DNA from 3 places in the Paenibacillus sp. LjRoot56 genome. Region 1 is predicted to be linked to each of the others. Evidence: riboswitches for the same ligand, from Rfam matches in the RefSeq annotation. Region 1 holds a riboswitch; each other region holds the start of a gene.
The links. Region 1 has a riboswitch for thiamine pyrophosphate ahead of thiC (phosphomethylpyrimidine synthase ThiC). Riboswitches for the same ligand answer to the same signal wherever they lie in the genome.

Region 1 (2,269 bases):
ATAACCCCTTCACGAACGTCGTTTTTATTGGGCAAGCCCAAATGCTCTTTGGGCGTTACATAACAGAGCATGGCAGTGCCAAACCAGCCAATCATCGCTGCTCCAATGGCAGAAGTGATATGGTCATAGCCTGGCGCAATATCCGTAGTCAAGGGTCCTAATGTGTAAAATGGAGCTTCGTCACAGATTTCAAGTTGTTTATCCATATTTTCTTTGATTAAATGCATGGGTACGTGACCAGGACCTTCTACCATGACTTGTACATCATGTTTCCAAGCGATTTTGGTGAGTTCACCTAATGTTTCTAGTTCTGCAAACTGGGCTTCATCATTCGCATCTGCAATGGATCCTGGGCGTAAACCGTCGCCTAAAGAGAAGGATACATCATAGGTTTTCATGATTTCACAAATCTCTTCAAAATGGGTATACAGAAAGTTTTCCTGATGGTGGGCGAGACACCAGGCTGCCATAATGGAGCCGCCTCGTGAAACAATACCTGTCACTCGTTTGGCCGTAAGAGGAACGTAACGCAGCAGGACACCAGCATGAATCGTAAAGTAATCGACACCTTGCTCAGCTTGTTCAATTAGCGTGTCACGGTACACTTCCCACGTCAAATCTTCTGCTTTTCCATTCACTTTCTCTAATGCTTGATAAATAGGCACGGTACCAATAGGAACAGGGGAATTACGAATAATCCATTCCCGGGTGGTATGAATGTTTTTACCCGTTGAGAGATCCATAATATTATCAGCGCCCCAGCGAGTAGCCCATCTCATTTTTTCCACTTCTTCTTCAATGGAAGACGATACAGCTGAATTCCCAATATTCGCATTGATCTTAACGAGAAAGTTTCGTCCAATAATCATAGGCTCACTTTCAGGGTGATTAATATTGGCGGGGATAATCGCTCTACCACGAGCGACTTCGTCTTTCACAAATTCCGGAGATACATTTTCGCGAATCGCGATATATTCCATTTCGGACGTGATGATACCTTGACGTGCATAATGCATCTGGGTTACATTACGACCTGTTTTCGCTCTCATCGGGTGACGATGTAAGCCTGGAAAAACTTCGGTAACGTTCTCTTCCTTGGTATATCCGTTATCTTCCGGTTTAATCGTTCTTCCTTCATATATTTCAACATCGCCGCGTTCTACAATCCAATTCAAACGATTAGGCGCAATACCTGCACGAATATCGGTTTGGATTTCCTCATCTGTATAAGCACCACTCGTGTCGTATACACGAACAGGGGCGTTTTCCTGCTCTCCGTAAGCACCAGTAGTAGGACTCAATTTGATTTCACGCATAGGGACCCTGATGTCCTTTCGTGAGCCCTCGACATAAACTTTTTTGCTTCCCGGAAAAGCGGATGTTGATGATGTGACCTTTTCATTACTAGTTTCCATTGACATTTGCCATGCCTCCTATAGTTGATATGATCAAGCGGAGGGTTCATGCTGCGAAAAAAAGACCGCATCTATAAATAGAGGCGGTCTCTTGGTATACAAAGAGATCTTGTGTTCCTCCGCTGGCATTATCCAGATCAGGTTTAACGGTCGATAGTTATAACTATCCTCTCAGCCTGGTCTCACCAAGCTCCCGTGATTATGCACTTAGGTATTTAATTTACACTTTAACTCCAAATATTGCAATAGTTCGGCAAAATCTATTTAATGCGGGACATTCATCGACGACATCCCGCCAAAAACCAAAAGCCTCCAAATGAGAATTACATCTCATTCAGAGGCTTCTTCAATTAGCTTACCCGCTAATCGTCTACTGCTTCACCTCAACCTGCACCTGCTCAGGTCGATACACTGCCAACAACTCGCCGACAGAATTCACGGCGAACATCACCGTACGTTCGGCTTCCAGCTCGAACGCGTAGCTCAAGCCCGTTGCCGGATCCGTCACTTCGATCTGCGTGTCCACGCTGAACTCCGAGACCAAGATGAACAACGAACCGCTATCAAAGCTGAGCTTCCGCCCATATACGCCCGGCAGCTGCCCGCCTTTTACCCACGTTAGTTCCGCATCCACACCAGCTGACTTAAGAGCATACGCGTACAGCTTCTCGAGTGCATCGCCGCGCTCACCAAGCTCCACTGGGAGTGGACACCAGATGAGCTGCCCTTTGCCCAGCTCATAACTGCGAACGACGCCATGCTGCGAATTCCATTTTCCATCATCGGATAGTGGTACCTCTTTATTCAACTCAGCGATCCGTGCACCTCCGAAGGACACAGGAACCATTTCTCCC
Region 2 (2,269 bases), on a different contig from region 1:
GAAGTGCTGTCAGGTGTTCGTAATACGACAGAGGTACTGGGTACATCTAGTGGAAACCTGCAAGAGAATGCTGCAGTAACAGGTAGAATTACGGAGGAAGTCGTTGCTGCTTTTCAGGAGATTACGATTGGTATTGAATCACAAGCCTCCAGCATTAACGATATTACATCCGCTATTCAGAATGTGAATGAGACTGTGGAGCAGACCACTACGGCATCGAATACGATGAGCAGCAGATCACGGGATACAGCGAGAATGACGAACGAAGGCAAGACCCAGATGGAAGATTTGTCGCTCAAAATCAATGATATCACCGTCATCGTCACTGAGACCTCCGACATCATGAATGAAGTGAATGAAGAAAACGTGAAGATTGGGAATATCGTTTCCACGATCGCAGATATTGCGAACCAGACGAATCTATTGTCGCTGAATGCTTCGATCGAAGCTGCTCGTGCAGGTGAACATGGCAAGGGGTTCTCCGTTGTAGCAAACGAAATTCGGAAGCTGGCGCAGAATGCACACATCGCATCGACGGATATTTCGGAAATTCTTGGTTCCATTCAGGCCAAAGTTGTGACGGCCGTAGAGAAGGTTGCCGTTGGCATTACTGCTGTAGAGTCAGGTAAGAAATCGACAGATAGCGTTAATCAATTGTTCGAGGTCATCAACACGAATACAGCGGAAGTGATGGAGCAGGCGTCGCACTTGCAACGTATGAATCAACAATTGCAGATCTCATCGCAGCGGGTAGCGGAAGAGATGACATCCGTTGCAGCGATTACCGAGGAGTCTGCAGCATCCGTTCAAGAAGTGCTAGCTAGCGCGGAAGTACAGCAGCATCGGGTGCAGAATATCGTAGACAGCATCCGTCAATTAAACGGATTGACACAGGATCTGAAGCATCTGATCGAGAAATAAACATCCAACGCGACCCTTTGGGAAAAAAAGGATTGCCAAAGAGCGGCTAATCCGCTACAGTTAAGCCAAATGAATAGCAACACGGGTGCTTGATGAAGTCAGGCTGAGATAGTGGCCCTATGCCACTGACCGTTAATCTGATCTGGATAATGCCAGCGTAGAGACCTGATGTGCTTTTTTTATGCACAAATGTTCAAGCCTGCCGGTATTCCGGTAGGCTTTTTTTGTTCTTAAGGGGCAAAAGAGACCATGTATCCAAGGTTGGCGTGTTCGCCTATCTCATTGACAAATATGATTAGGAAAAAGGAGTCGAGAAGCAGATGGCGCAAAAGGAAGCAAGCAAAAAAGGGTTGAAGCTGACAGATATTTTGATCACCATTGTCATTTCAGCCGTGTTTGGTGTGATTTATCGAATTTGGGGACCGATTTATGATCTCATGAAGCCGCTAGGCTTACATGCAGAGCAGCTGAGTTATGGTATGTGGTTCATGGCGGCAACTTTCGCGTTCCTAGTAATCCGCAAACCAGGTGTTGCCCTGTTGGCTGAGGTGGCGGCTGCAACGATTGAGGCCTTGTATGGCGGTCATTGGGGCGTGTCGACGCTCGTCTTTGGATTATTGCAAGGACTTGGTGCTGAGCTGGTGTTCGCGGCTTTCCGCTATCGTCGCACCAATGTGGGAGTAACGATTCTTGCTGCCTTCGCTTCCGCCATTATGTCCATCTTTGTGGATACGTACTATGGCTATATCGATCAGCTGGCATTCTGGAATTATCTATTATTCATTGGTTTAAGATTACTGGGCAGTGCTTTGATTGCGGGTGTATTCGCCTATTATTTGACGGGTGCCTTATCCCGCACGGGTGTACTGAATCTGATTCGTCCTGTTTCCAAAAAAGATTACGACGTATTGGGGTAACGAGATGAGCGAAGGAATGAGCGTTACAAATCTGCGGTTAAAATATCCCGGCGATGACGCCCCCCTGATCTTTCAGGGGGTTTCCTTTTCCATCGAGCGGGGTGAGAAGGTACTGCTGTTGGGACCTAGCGGCTGTGGTAAATCGACCCTGCTTCAGGTACTGAGCGGAATTGTCCCGGACATGATTGAGCTTCCGCTCAAAGCAGATGAGATTCGAAGGCCTAGCCGGTGGGGATATGTGTTTCAAGATCCGGATACACAGTTCTGTATGCCTTATATCGACGAAGAGATCGCGTTCGTGTTGGAAAATCAGGAAGTGCCGCGGGAAGATATGCCTGCGCGAATTCGGCATTATTTGGATTTGGTTGGGTTGCATGTGCCTGATGCGCATACGTTGATTAGTACGCTGTCCCAAGGGATGAAGCAGAGGC
Region 3 (2,269 bases), 880 kb from region 1:
GAATGCCGCCGCCAGCAGCGGAGCATCGACCTGCCCATCCTCGGGCAGGTACAGGGCTCCGCGCGTCGCCCCGCTCAGCGCGGGCTCTATGGCCGTGGCTTCAGCTGCGCTGAGCCACTGGGCCTTCTCGCCCGCGGCGCGCTGGAGCTTCTCCCGCGCGCGCAGCTCCTGCTCTTGAACGTCGCTGAGCGCGACGTTCAGCAGCCCCTCACGGACGAGGCCGATGTCGATGCCCGTGAGTTCTCGAAGTTCCCCGCTCAGCTCGGGGAACATGGCACGGCTTTGGCGCGCCCACTGGAACAGGGCGCCTGTGTCTTCCATCTCGGACTGCGCGCCGAGCATGCCTGCTGCTGCAGCCGAGGCTTCTGCGCCTAGCTGGCTGCGCTCCAAAAGCGTGACGGATTGCCCTCTTTTAGCCAAGTAATACGCGATGGATGTACCGATAACACCGCCGCCAACGATGATGACATCTGATCTTGCTGCTGACATTTCGCTCACCTCTATTTATTGAAGCTCATCATGATAGGCCAGAACGGCTCCAAGGGGATCCGCTGCTTCCCATATCCCGCTCATCACCGCGATGCCTGATGCTCCTGCATCCAGAACGGACTTTACCCTCGCAGGTGTCATCCCGCCTATCGCAATCACAGGAATGTTAACGTGATTAACTAATTGTCTTAACTGCTCCAAACCCCTAGGCGGTACGCCTTGCTTAGAGTTTGTCGCAAAAATATGACCGAACATGACATAATCGGCCCCTTCTTTTTCACGCCACATCGCCTCGTCTGCACGATGCACAGAGACTCCGATGCGCTGAATCCCGCGGCAAAACTCATCTTGAATAACAAGAGATGGCGTCGTGCCTGGAAGCTGAAGCCCACCTGTTTGCAAGGCTAGAGCGATAGAGGGAAGACCGTTGACGTACAGGCTTTTGGCTGGAATCCCTTGCTCCAATAAGTACTGAACGCCGATAAACACTTCGTCCAAGGACTTCGTCTTCTCGCGAATATGAATCGCTGTGACATATGGGTGAATCTGCGCCGCAATCTTTGCGATCTCGGACCATGTTTGCTTCCCGCCCGATATAACATGCAGTTCTTTCTGTGACACGCAAGGCTCGACTCCTCTCCACGGAACATCGCTTCTCTTTCACCAGCGCCCTTCATCCTGACTCTGCTCGTAAACACAAAAAAACCACTTTCCTCAGAAAAGTGGTTGTAGGCTGCCTCATCATAAACAGATATAAAATCGGCTCCAAAGCTCGTTCCACTTTCCTCCGCTGGCATAAACCAGATCAGGTTCAAAGGGTTCAGTCTACACTGTCTCAGCCTCTCGGCGCCCCTAGGGATTCATTCGTATGCAATTACTAAACATCATAGCATGACAGCCAACTCTTGGAAATAACAATTTTCCATTTCAAGTTGCAGCTGACCTAGCCATTCTCAGCTCGCTGAGAATTACGTCTCTCTATTGAAACCATTTCCAAAACTTCCCGTATAGAGTATCAGTAAATCTTATATTAAGGGGTGTTTGCCATGGAACCATTTGTACTGCCAGAACCCGATCGACGAAGACCCTCTTCCCTTCCGCCAGGCTTGATGACCAAAATTGTTATCGGCCTTGTTATCGTTCTCGCCCTTATTTTTGGATCGTCCACCTTCTACACGGTACAGGAGCATGAGAAGGCGGCTATTTTAACATTAGGCAAATATACAACAGAGAAGGAAGCTGGGCTTCACTTTAAACTCCCTTTCCCTATTCAACAGGTGATTGTCCTTCCTGCCAAAAAGACACAACGTATCCAAATCGGCTTCCGTGAAGTGGGTGGCAAAATCACTCCCGTAGAAGAAGAAGCGATGATGATTACGGGGGATGAAAATATTTTATCCGCTGATGCCGTGGTTGAATGGAATATCAGTGACATGCGCAACTACTTGTACAATATTGATAATGCAGAACTGTTCCTACGTAACTCCGCAAGCGCAGCGATTCGTTCAGTTATTGGCGCTACTGCGCTAGACTTTGCCATTACAGAAGGAAAAACCGAGGTCCAAGGCAAGGTCAAAGAACGCCTGATCGAGATGCAGACGAAATATCAAACAGGAATTCATATTGTCGATTTGAAATTCCAAGATATCGAGCCGCCAGCTGGCGATGTGCAGAATGCGTTTAAAGATGTAACTAACGCGCGTGAAGAGAAAAACACGAAGATTAACATAGCTACGAAATACGAAAATGATATCCTTCCTAGGGAGCGCGGTAACGCTCA

Region 2: it holds a riboswitch for thiamine pyrophosphate, as region 1 does, so the genes downstream of both, ACSQ8O_RS32230 (ECF transporter S component) here and thiC (phosphomethylpyrimidine synthase ThiC) in region 1, are expected to answer to the same signal.
Region 3: it holds a riboswitch for thiamine pyrophosphate, as region 1 does, so the genes downstream of both, ACSQ8O_RS05820 (thiamine phosphate synthase) here and thiC (phosphomethylpyrimidine synthase ThiC) in region 1, are expected to answer to the same signal.

What each region holds. Positions count from the first base shown of each region.
Region 1 is NZ_CAXURV020000001.1:2,171,618-2,173,886, reverse strand. It holds gene thiC (phosphomethylpyrimidine synthase ThiC) at 1-1,421, opposite strand, end outside; TPP riboswitch at 1,513-1,622, opposite strand; gene ACSQ8O_RS09690 (beta-galactosidase) at 1,786-2,269, opposite strand, start outside.
Region 2 is NZ_CAXURV020000005.1:60,150-62,418, forward strand. It holds gene ACSQ8O_RS32225 (methyl-accepting chemotaxis protein) at 1-921, shown strand, start outside; TPP riboswitch at 993-1,102, shown strand; gene ACSQ8O_RS32230 (ECF transporter S component) at 1,242-1,838, shown strand; gene ACSQ8O_RS32235 (ABC transporter ATP-binding protein) at 1,843-2,269, shown strand, end outside.
Region 3 is NZ_CAXURV020000001.1:1,296,363-1,298,631, reverse strand. It holds gene thiO (glycine oxidase ThiO) at 1-489, opposite strand, end outside; gene ACSQ8O_RS05820 (thiamine phosphate synthase) at 505-1,110, opposite strand; TPP riboswitch at 1,255-1,353, opposite strand; gene hflK (FtsH protease activity modulator HflK) at 1,536-2,269, shown strand, end outside.